DNA from 4 places in the Brevibacillus sp. SIMBA_040 genome. Region 2 is predicted to be linked to each of the others. Evidence: riboswitches for the same ligand, from Rfam matches in the RefSeq annotation. Region 2 holds a riboswitch; each other region holds the start of a gene.
The links. A riboswitch is a leader RNA that binds a small molecule or an ion and turns the genes downstream of it on or off. The one in region 2 is predicted to bind cobalamin.
Positions count from the first base shown of each region.

Region 1 (5,134 bases), on a different contig from region 2:
AGCCAGGGCAGATGCATGCAGCCCTCACTTCAATTCGAGGTGTGGGGGCGTGGACAGCCGACTACGTCATGATGAAATGCTTGCAGCAAGCGTCTGCTTTTCCAATTGCCGATGTAGGCTTGCATAACGCGCTGAAAATCCAGCTTGGCTGGCAGGAAAAACCGTCGCTGGCACAAATCAGGCAGATGGCCCTGAAATGGAAGGGCTGGGAAGCATACGCTACGTTTTATTTATGGAGGTCACTGTATGACGACATTTTATAAGCTGGACTACCCATCGCCAATCGGGGTGCTGGAAGATCATCGGGACAAAAGAGGCCATTCGCTCGATCATGTTTGCAGAAAGAGAAGAGCCCCTACCTGCAGAGCACAAGGAGGAGCTACCGCAAGTATTATGGGACTGCTACCAGCAACTTGATGAATATTTCAAGGGGACACGAAGCGCATTTTCATTTCCGATCTACATGACTGGGACAAGCTTTCAAAAAAGCATTTGGAATATTTTAGAGACGATACCGTATGGAGTGACAACCTCGTATTCAGCGATTGCCCACACCGTCGGCAATGAAAAAGCTGTGCGAGCAGTAGGCAATGCGAATGGAAAAAATCGCTTGAGCATCGTCATTCCTTGTCATCGGATCATCGGGGCAAATGGCAGCCTAACTGGCTATGCGAGTGGATTGTGGAGAAAGGAATGGCTTTTGCAGCACGAAAAAACATATGCCGCTCCCCAAAACCACCGAAAGTAAGATAAAATGAATCTACTGGACAAGGTTGAAAACTACATAACTGGGAACAGGTTCCTTGGGAGGTATAAAAACCAAGGATAATAGGGAAGCTCGGTGAAAATCCGACACGGTCCCGCCACTGTAAGAGGGGAGTCAGTCACAAATGCCACTGATCCGATATGGATTGGGAAGGTAGCGACTGATGATGATCCCTAAGTCAGGAGACCTGCCTGTTTCGACAACACTGATCGACCTACGGTAGATAGGGAGGTGTTAGAAACCGGCTTGCATAGTAGCAGATGTTTTCTTTTCTGCTTTTCTCTGGCATTTCTAACGTTCGATTCGATCGTGAGAAGTGTCTTTTTGCGTTGGGCTAAAACGATAAGGCAAGGAAATAATGAGAGGACAAGTACAAACAGATCGGGGGGTAATCATGAACGAGCTGTTCATTTGTCAATGGTGTGGCTATGTAGAAGAAATCGTCATTTCGGATGAGAGTGCCCCAGGTTTGCTCCAATGCTCGTGTTGTAGCAAGGAGGAGGTAGAAAGTTTATTTGCGGAGTAAACACAGGAAAATCATTTCAAATATGTGAAAATTATGCTAGTATTGTCTGCTAAAGCAGCTGAATTGAATAAGGTGGAAACAGGTGCTCTACGTCAGATGACGGAGCTTAATAGGGAAGCTCGGTGAAAAACCGACACGGTCCCGCCACTGTAACAGATGAATCAAGTGCAAAAAGCCACTGATCACTTCGGTTGGGAAGGTGCTACTTGATGGTGATTCTGGAGTCAGGAGACCTGCCTGTTTTGACGACACTGATTTAACCTACGGAGAATGGGGAGGTGTTAAAGACGGCCGTGTTTGGATTGTATATAAAACATAGGGGCATCTTTTCCTTGCATTCATAAAAAGGGAGGGATGTTTTTTTATTTGCTACCGTGAGTTTTTGATGATGGTAAACAGGAAAGAGAGGAAAAAGCATGCTGCACACAAAAAATCGACAGAAGATACAAACGATTGGGTTATGGCTGTTATCACTTTGCCTCGTCTTCACATTAATCGGATGCGGAGCAGCTCCTGAGCAGGCAACGTCAGAACCAGCTGCATCACAAAAAGCGAATGAAGCAGCATCAGATGCAATCGAAATCAATCCAGAAGAAGTGGTTCTTGCAGCCCCGCGCGATTTGGCTCCAGGGGCACAGGACGCGTACTATACAAGCACCATTCTATATGTATGGGAACCCCTATTGACAGCTGGAGAGAACGGAGAACCGGCACCAAAGCTTGCGAAAAGCTGGCAGATGTCAGATGACGGCAAAGAGTGGACTTTCACCCTGCAAGAGAACGTTCTTTTTCATGACGGAGAAAAGCTGAATGCGGATGCGGTTATCGCTAACTTTAAACGCTATGAGCAGGTCAGCCCGAAAAGCTCTCCCTTTTACACGCTGGATAGCAAAAAATCGTACCCGGGCTTAAAGGAAATCGTCAAGGTGGACGAGCATTCGTTCACGCTCAAATTCGAAAATCCGCAGCCTACACTGCTCTATGCGATGGTAAATTTCTCAAGTCCCATCTACAGCCCGAAAAATTTTGATGAAAAAGGGGATTTTAACGGTCTGCCTCAAGGCACTGGCCCCTTCAAGCTGGTTGCCCATGAAAAGGATCAGTATGCGCTGCTAGAGGCATTCGATGGGTATTACGGCGAAAAAGCGAAGAGCAAAAAGATTCGCGTGCGCGTCATTCCTGATCCAGATACAAGACTTTCGGCATTGAAATCTGGTGAGGTCATGGGTGTGATGGATTTGGGAGCAATCCCGCCGTCTCTCGCAAAGGAACTGCTAAAGGATGATCGCTTCGAGATTTCTACTGCCAAATCGACAATCTCGCATTACTTGCATCCGAACGGCAAAAAAGCTCCACTCAACAATCCTGCCATGCGAAAAGCAGTCAGTATGCTGATCGACCGAGAGCAATTGGTACAGGAGCTGTATTTGGGCTACCCGACTGCTACAGCAAACCTTCTCAATGCGACCTCGCCGTTTTACAAGGATTTTCCGATCGCGCATAACGTAGATGAAGCCAAAAAGCTGGCAGCAGAAGCACTCGGCGGCAAGCGCGAGAAAATTGATTTGATTGTGCCAACCTACGGGCTGAATCGCTACCCATACAAAGCACAGGCAGAATGGCTCCAGGCGGTCCTGTCCGAGCTGAATCTCGAAGTGGAAATTCGAATTTTGGATGGGGCGGCATTCAAAGACGCACAGGCAAAGGGTGAGTACCACCTTGCACTGGCTACCCAAGGCTTGCCAAACGCCGATCCGTATACGATCTTTACCAACTATATCGCCAGCGATGGTTCGAGCAACAAGAGCTACAGTCTCGGCTACAAAAGTGAGCGGGTAGATGCTCTCTTGGGACAAGCAAAGAACACGCTTGCGATGGATGAGCGAAGAAAGCTTTATGATGAGCTTCAAGCGATTTCCGTTGAAGAGCTGCCTACGATTCCACTGTTTAACGATGCGAGTCTGATCGCCTACAACAAAAAAATTAAAGGCTATCAAGCGACCATCTACGGAACGACACTCCCGCAGCTAGAGTGGGCGAAGTAATATGCTGTATGTGGTTCGCCGATTGGCTGCGACTATTCCTATCTTGATCGGGATATCCTTGCTTGCCTTTCTTCTTAGCGTCATTTCGCCGGGAGATCCTGCAGTGGAAGCACTTAGCATGAGTGGAATCAGCGAACCGACTGAGCAAGAAATCGAGAAAAAGCGTGAAGAGTTGGGATTGAATGAATCGCTTCCTGTTCAATATGGGACGTGGCTCGTTAAAGCCGTTCAAGGCGACTTGGGCGTGTCCTATATGACAAAGGAGTCGGTGAGCGGTGAGATCATGCGTCGCTTGCCTGTCACGCTCTGGATCTCCCTTTTGGCGGTTCTGTTTGCTGTAGGCTTGGGAGTTCCGCTTGGGATGCTCATGGCACTGAAAAAAAACTCGTGGCTGGATCAAGCAGGGCGGTTCCTTTCACTTTTACTCGTTTCGATCCCTGGTTTTTGGCTGGCGATCTCACTCATTACCGTGTTTTCAGAACAACTGGGGTGGCTTCCAACAAGCGGGTACGGGACTTGGCAGCATCTCGTCATGCCTGCCCTGGTCCTAGCTTGCGGCACATGCGCCATTTTGATGCGTTTGACACGAGCGGCGCTGATGGAGGCACTGAATCAGAACTACATTTTGACTGCACGGGCAAAAGGATTACGGGAGCCAAGCATCCTCTCATTTCACGCCTTGCGCAACTCACTGATCCCTCTCATCACCGTTATTGGGACCTATTTTGGTTCGATATTAGGAGGCTCGGTTATTGTGGAAGTGATTTTTGCATTGCCGGGTATCGGCATGTTTGCCATGGATGGCATCTTCCGCAGAGATTACCCTGTCATTTCGGGCTACGTTGTTTTTACAGGTCTGGTTTATGTGGTGTTTAATCTGCTTGTCGATCTATCCTATGCCTGGATCAATCCGCAAGTAAAGCTGGGAGTGAAGCTGAAATGATCCGACTTCGATTCTTCCTTCACTCTCTGGGCCCCATTGGGGTCATAGCCATCGTGATTCTGATCGTGCTACTCGGCAGCAGCTTGCTGGCACCGTGGCTCGCTCCCTACGATCCGAACCAAATACGGATGTCGGACAGACTGGCGCCGATTTCAAGCGAGCATTGGCTGGGGACAGATACATTGGGACGAGATGTACTCAGCCGAGTGCTGTACGGGGGAAGAGTCTCGATCATGCTCGCTCTTGCTGTAACTGCCGCAACGATGCTGATTGGCCTTATTATCGGTACTCTAGCGGGTTATTTTGGAGGCTGGCTGGATGATGTCACACAAACAGGTATTCATATTTTTCAAGGCTTGCCCGGACTCAGCTTCATGATTGCCATCGGAGGGACGCTCGGACCCGGTGTGGAGAGCATGTTCATCGCATTGGTGGTCACTTCCTGGGCGGACTTTTCCCGAGTCGTCCGTGGCGAGGTCATGAAAATACGGGAGGAGTCCTACATAGAGGGCATTCGGGCGATCGGAGGCAATCACATGTATACGCTGATCAGGTACGTGATTCCAAATATGATCGGACCGATTATCGTCCTGTTCACAGTGCGTATCGGGCGAGTTATTTTATCGATTGCTTCACTAAGCTTTCTTGGACTTGGCTTGCAACCGCCGACACCTGACTGGGGCGTTATGGTGAACGATGCCAGGCCGTTTTTTCGCAGCTATTTTCACCTGATCCTTGCTCCTGGTCTATGCATAGCCTTGATTTCGTTTGCGATTAACTGTATCGGTGATGCCCTGCGTGATGCACTTGATACAAAAACAGAAAAAGCGGGCTGGTTATCGTGAAGAGGATGG
Region 1 is NZ_JAWRXI010000005.1:265,369-270,502, forward strand. Features, by position in the region: gene SB752_RS11085 (DNA-3-methyladenine glycosylase family protein) at 1-263, shown strand, start outside; gene SB752_RS11090 (methylated-DNA--[protein]-cysteine S-methyltransferase) at 332-748, shown strand; cobalamin riboswitch at 780-975, shown strand; cobalamin riboswitch at 1,356-1,547, shown strand; gene SB752_RS11095 (ABC transporter substrate-binding protein) at 1,709-3,337, shown strand; gene nikB (nickel ABC transporter permease) at 3,339-4,280, shown strand; gene SB752_RS11105 (ABC transporter permease) at 4,277-5,125, shown strand.
Region 1: linked by a shared signal. The riboswitch ahead of SB752_RS11095 (ABC transporter substrate-binding protein) and the one ahead of metE (5-methyltetrahydropteroyltriglutamate--homocysteine S-methyltransferase) in region 2 are both predicted to bind cobalamin.

Region 2 (5,134 bases):
AATAATCTACACTCAGAACGAAGAAATCGCCCCTGCCCTAGTTTTTATTCCAGGACAGGGGCGATTTTTTACACTTCTGCTTTACGCTTCCGTCTCAGCTCATAACGCTCTTTGGCCTTTTCGTGCTGGAGCTTCTCTTCCTCTGTTTCGGGTATGACGGATGGGACGAGAGTCGGTTTCCCTTGGTCATCAAGGGCAATCATGGTCAAATAAGCTCTAGCAGTCATCTGCTTTGTCCCCGTCAAAAGATTCTCTGATTCGACCTTGACGAATACCTCCATGGAAGTGCGATGTGTCCAGGTTACATATGCCTCCAGATTGATTGCCTCTCCAGTTTTGATCGGTGCCAGGAAGTCAAAGGAATCGCTGGACACGGTAACGACCGGCTTGCGGCAGTGTCTCATCGCGGCGATGCAAGCAATCTTGTCCACATACGCCATCACTTTTCCTCCGAAAATGGTGTTGTGGTGGTTCGTATCCGGCGGAAATACGAGGTCTGTCAAATAGGTTCTGGACTGCTGAACGGGGCAAGATGTCTCAAGCATCTGTCCAACTCCTCACGTGGTAGATTTTGGTGCAGACAAACGGTCACGGACCATATGTGTAGCTTCTACCATATTTTTTAACGATGCAATCGTTTCCCGAATTCCACGAGTCTTGAGCCCACAATCGGGATTGATCCAAAACTGTGATGGAGGAAGCACCTGAAGCGCGCGACTCACCATTTGTTCCATCTCGGCTACAGCAGGAACGCGTGGGCTGTGAATATCGTATACTCCCAGTCCAATCCCTTTATCGTAGGTGCGAGTCTCAAACACGGAAACCAATTCCCCGTGACTGCGTGATGTCTCGATCGAAATGACATCTGCATCTAGCTCGCTAATGACGTCGATGAAGTCATGGAACTCGCAATAGCACATGTGCGTGTGAATTTGCGTAGTCGGTTGCACAGATGATGTAGCGATGCGGAATGCCTTGATTGCCCAATCCAGATAGCCCTTTCTGTCTTCTGCCTTGAGGGGGAGTCCTTCGCGCAAGGCTGGCTCGTCTACTTGAATCATATGGATACCTGCTGCTTCAAGCGCCTTTACTTCTTTTCGCAGCGCCAAAGCGATTTGCTCGCAAACAACTTTGCGGGAGACATCATCCCGGACGAACGACCAATTCAAAATGGTCGCCGGGCCAGTGAGCATTCCCTTCACAGGTTTCTGAGTCAATGACTTGGCGTAAACACTTTCTTTTACGGTCATCGGGGAGGTGAACTCCACATCTCCGTAAATCACTGGTGGCTTTACACAACGAGAACCATAGGACTGGACCCAACCGTTTTTCGTAAACACAAATCCGTCAAGCTTCTCGCCAAAAAATTCGACCATGTCATTCCGCTCAAACTCACCATGCACCAAAACATCCAATCCGATCTCTGTCTGGATGCCAATCCATTCCTTAATCTGCTCCTGAATAAAAGAAGCATACTGTTCAGCGGACCATTCTCCCTTTTTATACTGTTGTCTAGCCTTGCGAACTTCAGTCGTCTGCGGAAAGCTACCAATCGTGGTTGTTGGAAGCAATGGGAGATTCCACGCAGCTTGCTGGATTTCCTTGCGTTCGTGGAACGGCACCTCTCTCTTTGCTGAGGTCTTGTCCAGCTCTTCCAAAGCTCGCTTCACTTCTACACGATTTCGTGCGGGCGACGACTGCAAACGCATGATGGCAGATTCATTTTCCGCAATCTGTTTTGAAATAACATATTTACCATATCGGAATCCTTGGACTAAAAGCTGTACCTCTCCCAGTTTTTCGTCTGCAAATGCTAAAGCTTGTTTTACTTCTTCTAAATCACTCTCTTGATGAACGGTAACAGGGACGTGCAGGAGACTCGTAGATGGTTGCAGCCATAATCTCTCAGGGGGAACAATGTCAGTGATGCTCTTGACCAGGCTCCATTTTTCCTCCAGAGAAGATCGCCAAATGTTGCGCCCATCAATAATTCCTGCAGCCAGTACCTTATCCTCCGGGAAACCATGCGTTTGCAAATGTGCCAGGTTTCTAGCGGCGCCTTGTACCAGATCCAATCCGATTCCTTGGACAGGCAGCGCGACCAGCTCTTGATACCAATCCACGGCTTCAAAGTACGTCTGCAGCATGAGCTTCAAATGTGGCAGCGCTTGGCTCAGCTGTTCGTACACACTTTTTATCACTGGCAAATCAAGCGCAGGTACTTCCATTACAAAGGCTGGCTCGTCTATCTGTACCCACTCTACCCCGTGCAGCTCCAGCTCCTGCAAGATTTGGATATAAAGCGGAACCATTTTCTCAATCGTTTGATGGAATTCATCAGATGCGAATCCTTTGGATAATTTTACAAATGTATATGGCCCCACCATTACTGGCTTGCCCTTAATCCCGAGCGATTCCTTTGCCGCGAGGTACGCTAGAAGTGGCTTGTTTTCAGTCACAGCAGGTTGTCTGTCCCCAAACTCCGGAACGATGTAGTGGTAGTTCGTCGTAAACCATTTCGTCATCTCGCCAGCAACAGCGGATTCATTCCCCCGAGCCATAGCAAAATAGGTAGCGAGAGAAACAGGTCCTCCATCATAATTATACCGTTTAGGAACAAGCCCAAACATCACGGCCATGTCCAGCATATGGTCATAAAATGTAAAATCATTAACTGGAATCAAATCGATTTCTTTTTCCTGTTGCTTTTGCAGATGGCGATTGCGAATTTGCTCCATTTGCTTTAACAAAACGCTTTCCGCAAGCTCCCCTGCCCAAAACGATTCCAATGCCTTTTTCCACTCGCGCTGTTCGCCGATCCGTGGAAATCCCAAATTGCTGCTTTTCATGAATTTCCTCTCCATTCTTTGCTCGATCATGTCTGAGTCCACCCAACAAAAAAGGCATCTCCAACGATCAAAAAGAACGTTAGAAATGCCAAATAAGCACTGAGATCACAGCATCCTAACACCTCCCTATCTCCCGTAGGTTAAGCAGTGTCGTTGAAACAGGCAGGTCTCCTGACTTGAGGCTCATGATCTGCACATGCCTTCCCAATCCGGTTGGATCAGTGGCTTCTCGTAGTGCCGACTCCCCTCATACAGTGGCGGGACCGTGTCGGATTCTCACCGACTTCCCTTTTCATCCTTGCGTGATACAACAACAAGGAACCTGTTTCCACTCATATGCAGTTTTAAAAAACAAAGCATGTACCCCTTAGACTAGCTGGCAACATCTTTTCATACAGTAACATGCAAACCATTTTTTGTCATGTCAAACTTTACCGAATGAAACAATTCCTACCTCAAATTAAGGCACTCATGGCTCTACAATAAGATCTTGTCCACCTGATCAATAGTCTTTTTAATAATCGCTTTCTTGGTGTTCAGGATTTCTGAATCATGTAATCTCCCTAAAAAATCCAACATTTCATTTTTGCTTGGAACTCCATAAACCTTTAATTGGGTGGAGTTGCAAGTATTCTGTTCACGTATCATTTCTTCTAATCCATGGATGATGGTTAAGCGGTGCCGCGTCTCCAATTCAGCCCAATGCTTCAAATCATCCCAGGATGGTTTTGAAATTGCGAATAATGCAGCCCATCCATCTGTTGCAGGCAATCGACAGTTCTTCTCAAGCCAGGTAATCACGCGATTGGATTCGAGTGCAGATAGATGACGCAATGCTTCATAGCCATTAATCTCTTTTACTTTTGATTCTTCTACGTAATTCACAATGAGCTGGTAGGCCTCATCGATAGGTAAGCATCTTGCCGTTAAATATGACCGATCCACAGGATTTATCGTACCTGGCTCTACCCAAAGTTTTCTAACCCACTCTGCGGCATCTTTTCCAACTCCCTCTCCTACGATCATGCACAACACTTTTGATTCCTCTCGCGAAGAAGTGGGGAGCCGTTTCCATGCATACGTAAGAATTTCGTCACGTGGAAATGATTGAAGTGCTGATACTTCTCTACTGTTTACTTCACCGTGGTACAAAATGTATTGAAATAAGGAATCGAGGGACTCTTTGGCATCTTCGAATCGTAGACTCAGAAAAGACTGAAACCACGCTTTCCACCGCTGGGCAGCATCAGAGTTTGTTTCAATTCCGCCCGATCCTAAAAAGCATTCATATTGCCACATTTCTGCACCAATACTGCCAAGCTCTGTCATCTTGCTTAGGTATTCCGAAAAGGAAGAAGCAAGTAGCGTAACCTCGTCTGTCTCGTGATCCCAATAAACGACAGGTGGCTCACCATCATACTGTAAATCCAGAGCTAAATAATCACCGTTACCCACAGGAAAAAATGTGAGTTTTCCCGCTAAGCTGCTAGCGTATTGTTCTTTTGCATATTCTTCGTGCCAATACTGCAGCCACTCCAGATTCCAGCCTAATTCTCCGCTAAATATCTCTCTGAACTCATGCGGCAGTACAACCTCATCGGATAACGACCACCTAAAATAGAGATGCTTGGACCATTCCATAAGCACCTTCTTGAAGTCATGTGGAAGCTGGATGCCTAGCTTTTCTTCCACTGAAAGCATTTCTTGAATGGTTGTAGGGTCATCTGCAGTGAGCTCGATGATCTGGCCATTCGTTATTTTTATACGTTCAAGTATGGAAGTCCATTGTACGGTAAGGTAACGAATATTCATTCTCTCCTCCTGCTACATATTTCTTGTGACAGAACCTACAAAACAAGATCAAAAAAATACACACACAAAATCTCTTATCTATTTTGGTGTGTAAGGTGGAGTGCTATTTTGTTTTATCAAGCTATTTTGGTGGCTAAAATTTAAAATCGTCGTCAGAAAGCGGCTCTACATTCAGTGTACGAACATAGCCATTGCCCTTTTTCGAGAAGAAGTCATGCTGCTTGGTATGCGTACGGATGCCGTTTAATACGATTGGATTGACTTCTTCGTCTGGGAAAAATGGATCTAGTCCCAAATTCATCAACGCTTTGTTCGCATTGTAACGGACATAGGCCAAAACGTCGTCAGCAAGTCCAATTTCGGTATAGAGCGATCTCGTATACGCCTCTTCGTTTTGATGCAATTCTTGCAGAAGTGCGTACAGCTCCTCTTTCACCATTGACTGCTCAGCGACACTCAGACGCTGATACACT
Region 2 is NZ_JAWRXI010000025.1:29,087-34,220, forward strand. Features, by position in the region: gene SB752_RS28590 (acyl-CoA thioesterase) at 69-545, opposite strand; gene metE (5-methyltetrahydropteroyltriglutamate--homocysteine S-methyltransferase) at 558-2,849, opposite strand; cobalamin riboswitch at 2,994-3,190, opposite strand; gene SB752_RS28600 (SMI1/KNR4 family protein) at 3,327-4,661, opposite strand; gene nrdF (class 1b ribonucleoside-diphosphate reductase subunit beta) at 4,795-5,134, opposite strand, start outside.

Region 3 (5,134 bases), on a different contig from region 2:
GATAAATACAAGCACCATGTAGTGAACCAGTCGCAGCGGAGCACGAACATGATGCTGGAGCAGAAGCAGGACAAACAATTCTACAAAGCCTCCACCTACATAAAGCATCCCGTGCAGCATCGGGGCATATCCATGTTGAAACAGCGGCAGAAGCAAACTGTAGTCTTTTTTAGGAACATTGCCAAAAGCGACAAAAAAACCAAGGATGGATACAGCAGGGAGCAACATGCCAGCCGTGATGCCAAGTGGGGCAATACCTCGATGAGCCGCAATCACACAAAAAGCGATCAGAGCTAGGGCAGTCACCCATTCTGGCGTTCGCGGCAAATAATTTACAGTAGTCCATGTTTGTGTATCAAGCAGGCTGACTAATGCCATCAAGTATAAGGCGAGAATAATCGGAGTCAGGATCAGGTAGCTGACGAATTTGCCGGAGCTACGAGTAAGCCATGTGGACAATGGCTGCTGCTTGAGTCGGCGATTAATAAAAGCGAGAATGATGCCCCAAAAAATATAAGGAATGGCAGTGAGCAGAACGCTTACCCACGAGTCGCGACCCGCCTTGCTGAGTAATAGAGGGATGACGGTTACATGATTGGTGATGCCTACTGTCAGCATGATCATCATGATTGCTTGGCCAATCCCGATTTTTCCGTCCACTTTCATAGCGGTTCCTCGTCATCTCTAATAATGGTGGTGCTGTTATGATTTACCTGCCTGCTTGGAAATATGTATCACTATATAGAGGTTACCTAGCGTAAGCAAAGTATGGTATTCTACTATGAGGTAAAAATGGAGCGAGGAGTGCAACCAGATGTATCAGCTTATACGAAAGTATCTGTTTCAGCAGGACGCGGAAGAAATTCATGAGAAGACGATTCATGCCCTGAAGCTGGTGGAGGATTCGGCTCCAGGAAAAAACTTGTTAAAAATGGTTTTCCAGATGCGAGATGAGCGTTTAGAGACAAAGCTATGGGGACTAACCTTTCCCAACCCGGTAGGTCTGGCAGCTGGATTTGATAAAAATGCGGAGGTTTATCATGCACTGGGTGCCCTCGGGTTTGGTTTTGTCGAGGTAGGTACACTTACCCCACAGGGACAGCCAGGCAACCCGAAACCGCGTGTGTTCCGACTTCCTGAGCATCAAGCGGTTATCAACCGGATGGGTTTTAACAATCAGGGTGCCTATCTGGCGTCACAGCGCTTGATAGACTATGCCTATTCCGATATTCCGATTGGGATCAACATCGGGAAAAACAAAGTGACACCAAACGAAGAGGCTGCCACCGACTACAGTAAATGTATGGACATGCTGTACTCATACGGCCATTATTTCGTAATTAATATCAGTTCACCGAATACGCCAAATCTTCGAGATTTGCAGGAGACAGAGAGCATGCGCTTGCTTGTTCGTGCTGTACGTGAAAAAGCAGCAGAGATGGAAGTGCGCGGGGTAAAGAAAAAGCCGATCTTGTTAAAGGTTGCTCCTGACATGACTGACGAACAAATGCGTGATGTCGTACACGCTGCCGTAGAGGAAGGGATCTCCGGAATTATTGCTACCAATACGACTCTTTCTCGGGAAGCCGTGAAAAATCATCGTCATGCAGACGAAGCGGGCGGATTGAGTGGAAGACCACTAACTGAACGTTCTACCGCTTGGGTAAAAGAAATCTATCAAGAAATTGGCGACAAGGTTCCTGTCATTGGTGTAGGCGGTATTTATACCGGTGAAGACGCGTATGAAAAAATTCGCGCAGGGGCCAGCCTGGTTCAGGTTTACACGGGGATGATTTATCAAGGCCCTGGTATCCCAAAGCAAATTAATAAAAAGCTGCTGCAGCTGATGAAGCGCGATGGTTTTACCCATATCAGTGAAGCGGTTGGAGTCGACGCAAAAGCATAAATATTTCACATAACTGCGAGCAGAACCTGTCCCTTCGGTTGACATTCTGCTCGCATCCTTTATTTTGTGCTCTTTTTCTTTACTTCTCTTTTCGTTATAATAAGAGAGGACAATTCATCATTGTCCGAAAATTTCATATTGTTGGCATTAGGTGCCTTTATGGGCGTTGAACCATAGAGGGTAACAGGGAATCGGGTGAAAGTCCCGAGCGGTCCCGCCACTGTAACCAGGGAGTTCTCTTTGACAGAAATCCACTCATATCTATATGGGGAAGGACAAAGAGCGCATCGATCTGGAAGCCAGGAGACCTACCTAGCAGCCACACCCGGATACCTTCGCGGAAAGGAGCGGTGAATACGAGGCAATATGGCTGAATGGTCGGTCTATTGTTTTGTGCGCGCAAATCTCGTCTTCGTGTAGATGGGATTTTTTTGTTTGGTAGAAGTAAGAAAGGAAAGAAAAGGGGAAAAGGAGGAAGTCGAATGAATCGGTCGCGGATTGTATCAACATGCTTATTAATTGCCGGATTTGTTTTCTATTTTCTAGTGAATGAACCTCAGACAGGACATGCGATGCACATCATGGAAGGATATTTGCCAATCTCCTGGGCACTGTTCTGGTGGGTAGTCTTCTTGCCATTCTTTATTCTTGGATTGCGCTCGATCAACAGGATCGTCAAAGAACATCCTGAAATGAAATTGCTTCTGGGGGTATCGGGCGCCTTTGCTTTTGTTCTATCTGCTCTCAAAATTCCATCGGTGACAGGTAGCAGCTCGCATCCTACAGGTACCGGACTTGGGGCAATTATGTTTGGTCCTCTGGCAATGTCTGTTTTGGGAAGCTTGGTTCTGTTGTTTCAAGCGCTTTTATTGGCACACGGAGGTTTGACGACCCTGGGAGCCAACGCCGTATCAATGGCAGTTGTGGGCCCGATGGTAGCGTACGGTATTTATCGTTTGATCATGCGTGCAAATGGTAGTCAACGTCTCGCTGTATTCTCGGCAGCTGCCTTAGCTGATTTGGCTACATATGTCGTCACTTCGATCCAATTGGCATTGGCGTTTCCAGCTGAAACAGGTGGAGTGCTGGCTTCCTTCGCAAAATTTGCGAGCATTTTTGCCTTTACCCAAATTCCTTTGGCGATTAGTGAGGGCTTGCTGACCGTTCTTGTCTGGAACTGGCTGCAATCTTATAACGCAAAAGAATTGTCCCAATTACGCTTGCTGAAACGGGAGGAAACGCTGTGAAAAAGGGATTAAACTGGCTGTTACTCTTAGGAGTAGTCGTACTGGCTGTCCTGCCGCTGGTATTGGTTCAGGATTCGGAATTCGGTGGAGCCGACGGAGCAGCAGAAGAAGCAATCAAGGAAATTTCGCCTTCATATGAGCCATGGTTCCAGCCTCTTCTGGAGCCGCCAGGAGGAGAAACGGAAAGTCTGTTGTTTGCTGTTCAGGCAGCTCTAGGTGCAGGCGTCGTCGGCTATGCGATGGGATTGTATAAGGGACGGCTGGATAAGTCGAAAAAATGAATTGGCAGCAGCTTGATTCCCTTTCCTATCAAAATCGACTGAGGCAGCTTCCGCCGGAGCACAAGCTCTTGTTTGGTTGCGCGCTGCTGCTTCTCGTTCTCTTAGGGCATGCGCTGGTGCAAATGCTTGTATTTGTGTGGGTAGGGGTGTGGGTGATCGGTTACGCCCGCATCCCTGTGCGTTCTTATTTGCTCTTTTTACTCTTGTCCACCTCCTTTTTTGTTGCGGGACTCCCTGCTCTGCTCATTGATTGGGTAAAAGCAGGAGCCGATCTGCAAAAAATAGAGCTGCTGACAGCGTGGAAGGTCGGTTCGTATGTGGTTTATATTTCGTCTGCAGCGCTTGGCAAGGTCTATGTTTTATTTTGGCGCACCATGGCGAGCTTGAGCTGTTTTGCATTCATCCTGTTTACTGTGCCCTTTGCAGAAATATTGCAGGTGCTGCGCAGGATCGGGGTACCGTCGATTTTGACTGATCTCTTAATGATCATGTACCGATTTATTTTTGTTCTGCTGCAAACGTCGTATCAGCTCTGGATTGCACAGCGTTCCCGTGGTGGTCATCAAGGCTTCAAAGCGATGCTGCGAGACGCAGGGATGCTGGCAGCGCAGCTGTTTATTCGCGCCATGCGTAAATACGAGGCACTTTACAAGGGGATGTCAGCCAGAGGATTTGCGGACAGCTTTGATGTACTCAGCTTGCACTCGCATGTCCGGTCGCCTCGCTATGAAAGGGAGTCCATAGCAGGCTGTATCATGCTGATTCTGCTCGAGGGCTGGACAGGGGGTTGGTGGTTTTGACACTATTGGAATTTCATGACCTGCACTACTCGTATCCGGGGGGCAGAGGACCTGTCCTGCAGGGTGTATCGTTTGGAATACCCGAGGGGAAAAAATGCGTTCTCTTAGGTCGCAATGGCTGTGGCAAGTCCACCTTGTTTCTCCACGGAAACGGCATTATTCAGCCACAAAAAGGGCAGGTCTCATGGAGAGGGACACCGTTTGTCTACAAGCGTTCTGCTCTGCAGGAAATGACGCAAAGAGTGGGGCTGGTTTTCCAGGACCCGGAGCACCAGCTGATCGCGAGTACGGTGTCGGAGGATATTTCGTACGGCTTGTGTAATCGCAAGCTGCCTCCTGAAGTCATTCGGGCAAAAATAGAGAGCATTTTAGACGTATTCGGATTGCGAGAGCTGGCTGACGCGCCGATTCATCATCTGAGCCTCGGACAAAAGCGACGTCTTGCTTTGGCAGGAGTCATGGTGCTGGAGCCTGAGCTGCTTCTCCTGGATGAACCAACAGCGTATCTTGACCGCTACCAGACGAAAAATTTGCTCCGCGAACTTGATCATATCCATCAGAGCGGGACGACTGTACTGATGGCGACTCACGATATGGATATCGCTTTCGAATGGGCGGAATGGATTTGCGTGATGGACGAGGGGCAGCTGGTATTCGCAGGTGAGCCACAGGAGGCTTTGGTCGAACGGGAAATGCTGGAGAGCCTGCATTTGGGGATGCCGCTAATTGCAGCTGTATGGGAGACTTTGCCGGATTCCGTCAAGCAAGACATAGGTGGAAGTATTCCACGGTCAGTAGATGAACTGAAGCAGAGACTGAACGGACAGCTGGTTAGTAGTTGCTGAGTGCGAAAAAAGCGAAATGGGGCGCCTGAAGACTGCAACCTGTTTTTATTTATGG
Region 3 is NZ_JAWRXI010000001.1:517,823-522,956, reverse strand. Features, by position in the region: gene SB752_RS02610 (endospore germination permease) at 1-666, opposite strand, end outside; gene SB752_RS02605 (quinone-dependent dihydroorotate dehydrogenase) at 815-1,906, shown strand; cobalamin riboswitch at 2,039-2,236, shown strand; gene SB752_RS02600 (energy-coupling factor ABC transporter permease) at 2,389-3,153, shown strand; gene SB752_RS02595 (energy-coupling factor ABC transporter substrate-binding protein) at 3,150-3,434, shown strand; gene cbiQ (cobalt ECF transporter T component CbiQ) at 3,431-4,234, shown strand; gene SB752_RS02585 (energy-coupling factor ABC transporter ATP-binding protein) at 4,231-5,079, shown strand.
Region 3: linked by a shared signal. The riboswitch ahead of SB752_RS02600 (energy-coupling factor ABC transporter permease) and the one ahead of metE (5-methyltetrahydropteroyltriglutamate--homocysteine S-methyltransferase) in region 2 are both predicted to bind cobalamin.

Region 4 (5,134 bases), on a different contig from region 2:
TATGAATCGGAAAATTGTAATGAGTAAAGGGAGAAAAGTAGAGTGCTTTATAGGGGGATCGGGGATACCCAAGGTGGTGATTCTTCCAGGTATGTCGTCATCGGCACACGAATGGGAATTAGTTGTAAATGAATGGAAGGAAGCTGCAGGATTTGTCATCGTTCATAGATCTGGATGTGGACAAAGTGAAATTGGCGAAGAAAAGAGAACAACTGCCCAATTTATCGATGAATTAGATGAGCTTTTGCAAAATATCGGAATGGTGGAGCCTTTTGTTTTAGTCGGTCACTCCTATGGAGGTTTGTGCGCTCAGCATTATGCAAAAGCATACCCGGAAAAAACAGAGGCAGTTATTCTTGTAGATTCCACATCAGATTCTTTGGAAAGGCTAAACCAAATTCCAGTTTCATCTATAGAAGACACTGATGAGTATTGGATTCGTAAATGTAGACAATTTGCCACGATGAATGCCAAGCAACTGGGTGCAATATTAGATCCTATTTTGAGTTCGGCTCACAAAAGGCTATCCGATTGGGCACAAAGTGAAATCAAGACATTTTTGTGCAGTCCATTTTTGTACAAAGCAATGGCTTCGGAAATCGAACATTGGGAGGGCTGTGCTCGACGAATTAAGGCAATGGATAGTTTTCCTCAAGTGCCGCTTACCGTTATTGGTCGCGATCCTATTCAGTCAGTACTATCATCCATTCAAGACGGTGTTCCCGCAGAAGAAGCAAACATGATCGAAACCATTTGGCAGGAATTGATTCAAGAACAGGTGGCATTGTCCAATCTAGGTACCTTCATTTTAGCGAGGCATGCTACACATTCTATTCACTTAGATCGTCCAGACGTCATTGTAGAGGCGTTAATGCCATTCCTGTCATAAGAAGGAGTTGACGAGCGTTGGAACCGCTAAAAGAAAGCGTCCAAAGGTACAGTTAACACTGACAAAGCTGGGATACCGAAATCAGGCCGTGGAGCTGCCGGAAAGCACGTGAACAGCTCAATCAGGCAGCAGAAGCAATCGGAACTGGCACAAATGACGAGAGGTAAAATGATACAGTAAAGTAAAGAAAAGGCAGGCAGTGTTCAAAAACGATAACGAACAAAACAAGAGAAGGAGAACGATTGTATGCAGACAACAGAACCACTTCATCTGGGGCAGCGAATTCACCTGATTGACGGCTTTGATTTGGGCTTGCCTGGGCGGACAGGCACTTATGTGATTGCAGAAGAGGAGCTCACTTTGATCGAAACCGGTCCAAGTCCATCTGTCCCGTATATTCGTGAAGGTCTGGCCAAGCTGGGATATTCTCTGGACCAGGTAAAATACATAATCGTCACACATATCCACTTGGATCATGCAGGTGGTGCGGGCTTGTTTTTGCAAGAGTGCCCAAATGCCAAAATCGTCGTCCATCCAAAAGGCGCGCGACATTTGGTTGATCCTAGTAGACTTATGGAGGGTGCCCGAGTGGTATACCGTGAGCAGTTCGAGTCCTTATTCGATCCGATCGTCCCTGTTCCAGAGAATCGCTTAATCGTAAAGGCAGATGGAGAGACGCTGTCGATTGGACCTGGATGTACACTGGAATTTTTGGACTCACCTGGTCACGCCAACCATCATTTCAGCATCTACGACCCAGTGAGTAACGGGATGTTTACAGGAGATACGGCAGGAGTACATTACCCGCAGCTCAAAGAAAATGGTCTGCATCTCGTTCTGCCTTCGACTTCTCCCAACCAGTTTGACCCTGACAAGATGCTACACTCAATTGCACGTTATCGCGAGCGTGGCTTGGATCGGATTTACTTTGGTCATTTTGGTATGACTGACCAGGTAGAGGATGTGTACCAGCAAGTAACAAAATGGCTACCTGTGTTTGTCGCGGAAGGGGAGGCCGTCTTGGCGGCAGGACTTGGCTACGAAGAGCTCGCTTCAAGACTTTTGAATCGGGTAGCGGATGATTTGCAAACTGCTGGTATTTCTGCCCACCACGAAGTCTTTGGCATTTTAAAGCTGGATTTGGAAGTTTGCTCGATGGGGATTATCGACTATTTACAAAAAAGACAAAAATAGTGAAACAAATGGAAAAACCAAGGACCTGTCAGGGCTTTGGTTTTCTTTTTCATTCTTTTTTTTCTGGATGAGTGCTATCATGGTGGGTGAGTCATAACCTTATTTACAATAAAATAGTCCTCATGCAAACAGGTGCCTTGTTTCTTCGTAAAAGAAACGGGGTGAAAAGGGAAGTCGGTGAAAATCCGGCGCGGTCCCGCCACTGTGAAGCGGCATTCATATGTGCCGTAAGCCAGGAGACCTGCCTGTTTGTTTATTGCGCCAGTACCTTCGCGGAAAGGGTCGGCTAGCTCAGGTGGTACCTATGACGTAGTTCATCCTGAATGCCAGCCCCTTGCTCCGTAGAGGACGCAAAGGGGCTTTTTAAGTTAGGGAAGAAAGGAAGAGTTTACAATGAAACGATCGCTGCCATTATTCATCCCTGTTTTGATAGCTTTGAGCTTGGTTGGGTGCTCGGGAGCGGGCAACAGCCAGCCAGCACCAAATGCCCAGACTCCAGCGAAGAAGGAAGCATCTCAAACGAATCCTGCCACTAGCCCTGTGAAGGAGACAACATACCCGCTAACGTTGAAAGATGCGACAGGTAAAGAAGTAACATTCCAAAAGGCTCCTGAACGAATTGTTTCTACTTCTCCGGCTGAAACCGAGATTTTATTCGCGTTGGGCTTAGATGATCGGATTGTCGGAGTCTCTGAATATGATGATTATCCAGAAGCAGCTCTTGCAAAACCAAAGGTAGGTGGGGTCGTAACGCCAAATGAGGAAGCCATCCTGTCACATAACCCGGATCTCGTTATCGGCGGCATATCGATGGAAAAGGCTGTTGCTGACAAGCTGAAATCATTGGGCATGCCTGTCTACGTAACGCACCCGAAAAAGCTGGATGATATCATGAACAATATTATTGCCATGGGTGTTATCACGAACCGGCAGGAGCAGGCAGAAAAACTGGTTGCACAAATGAAGCAGGATATTGCGGAAGTGACAGATGCCGTAAAGAACGTAAAACCGGAAGAAAAGAAAAAAGTTTACCTGGAGTTCTCCCCTGGCTGGACCGTGGGAAAGGGAGAGTTCATGGATGAGCTGATTACCCTGTCTGGAGCGATCAATGTCGCATCGGATACAGAGGGCTGGAATGCCATTAGCGAGGAAAAGATTTTGAAGGATGACCCAGATGTGATCTTGTATGCAAACGGAATCGTTGATACGGCGACGTCCAAAAAGCTAGAGGACATCATCCTTTCGCGCAAAGGCTGGGAAAAAATGAAAGCCATTCGCGATAAGCAAGTGCTTGGCATGGATCAAAATATGCTCTCTCGTCCTGGCCCACGTATTACACAGGGCTTGAAGGAAGTAGCAAAGGCGATCTATCCTGACCTGGTGAAATAAAATGAAAAGGCGTCTATTGTTATGGGGAGGAGTGGCTTGCCTCACTTTGCTGGCATCTATGGTGGTCAGCATTTCGCTCGGCTCAGCCCAGCTTCCCCTTTCAGAGGTATGGTTGATTTTGATGCATCAGCTTCCCGGGCTGGGTGACCTGATACCGGTCAGTTGGCAAGAATCCTCGGAGCAAATTGTGATGAAGATTAGGTTTCCACGTGTCATATTGGCTGTCTTGGTAGGGGCGTGTCTGTCTCTTGCGGGAGCTGGCTTTCAAGGGGTGCTGCGCAATCCGCTCGCTGATCCGTATACGATGGGCGTTGCTTCAGGATCAGCAGTCGGTGCAGCCTTTCTCATCCTTTTTGGTCTGCACATCTCCTTTTTGGGGCAGTGGAGTATTCCGGTTGTGGCCTTTCTGACGGGATTTGTCAGCTTGTGGATTGTACTTCGACTGGCGAATACACAAGGAAAGCTCCAAACAGAGACATTGCTGCTCTCTGGAGTGGTCGTACAGGCATTCCTTGGCTCGCTTGTGTCGTTTATGGTGTCTCTATCGGATAAAGCTGTAAACGAGATCGTCTTTTGGCTCATGGGAAGCTTGTCATTTCGGGGTTGGGACTTTACATATGTGTTAATGCCTTATTTGATTGTCGGCCTGATGGTTCTCGTTTCTTACGCACGCGCACTGAATTTGTTTTCTCTAGGAGAGCGGCAAGCAGCTCACTTGGGCGTCAGTGTGGAACGAACGAAGCTGGTTGTCCTGATCGTCTCTACGCTTTTGACGGCAGGTGCTGTTTCTATTGCGGGAATTGTTGGCTTTGTCGGTCTAGTCGTGCCACATCTCGTTCGGCTGATGGTAGGTCCGGATTATCGACTGCTGTTACCGATGGCGACGATTTGCGGTGGGATCTATGTCCTCTGGGCAGATACAGTGGCGAGAATGCTACTGAGTCCAACAGAAATTCCATTGGGGGTCGTTACTGCTTTTCTGGGGGCACCATTTTTCGCCTATTTGTTAAAGCAGAACAAACGGCTGGGCAGGAGGTAGGCAATGATTCAAGTCACTGGCTTAGAAAAGTCATATCATCAGACGGCGGTTCTGGCGGACATCCACTTTTCCGTCAATAAGGGAGAATTTTTCGGGATCATCGGTCCAAATGGAAGCGGCAAATCAACCCTATTAAAAATGATTTCCGGCGTAATCTCCTGCGATGCTGGCGAAATTATCATTAACGAAAAGCCGCTTCGCAAGTACACTCGCAAGGAGCTTGCCCGGATTTTGGCGGTGCTGGAGCAAGAAGGACTTCCACCAGTAGGCTTTCGTGTCCGGGAGGTGCTGGAGATGGGACGCTTCCCTTTCCAGAACTGGCTTGGCGAAGAGGCGGAGGATGCGTCTTCTCTCATTGATGACATTATCGAGATGCTTGGCTTGCAGCAGTTGGAGGACCGAGGGCTGGATGAACTGAGCGGTGGGGAAAAACAGCGAGTCGCGCTTGGAAAAGCCCTGGTTCAAAAGCCAAAGCTGCTGCTGCTTGATGAACCGACTACTTACTTGGATATCGGCTATCAAATTCAGTTGATGGATATCGTGAAAAGCTGGCAAAAGACAACCGGGCTTACGGTGGTCGCCGTCCTTCATGATTTGAATCTAGCATCGCTGTACTGTGATCG
Region 4 is NZ_JAWRXI010000005.1:89,059-94,192, forward strand. Features, by position in the region: gene SB752_RS10200 (alpha/beta fold hydrolase) at 2-889, shown strand; gene SB752_RS10205 (MBL fold metallo-hydrolase) at 1,136-2,083, shown strand; cobalamin riboswitch at 2,197-2,346, shown strand; gene SB752_RS10210 (ABC transporter substrate-binding protein) at 2,477-3,472, shown strand; gene SB752_RS10215 (FecCD family ABC transporter permease) at 3,474-4,511, shown strand; gene SB752_RS10220 (ABC transporter ATP-binding protein) at 4,515-5,134, shown strand, end outside.
Region 4: linked by a shared signal. The riboswitch ahead of SB752_RS10210 (ABC transporter substrate-binding protein) and the one ahead of metE (5-methyltetrahydropteroyltriglutamate--homocysteine S-methyltransferase) in region 2 are both predicted to bind cobalamin.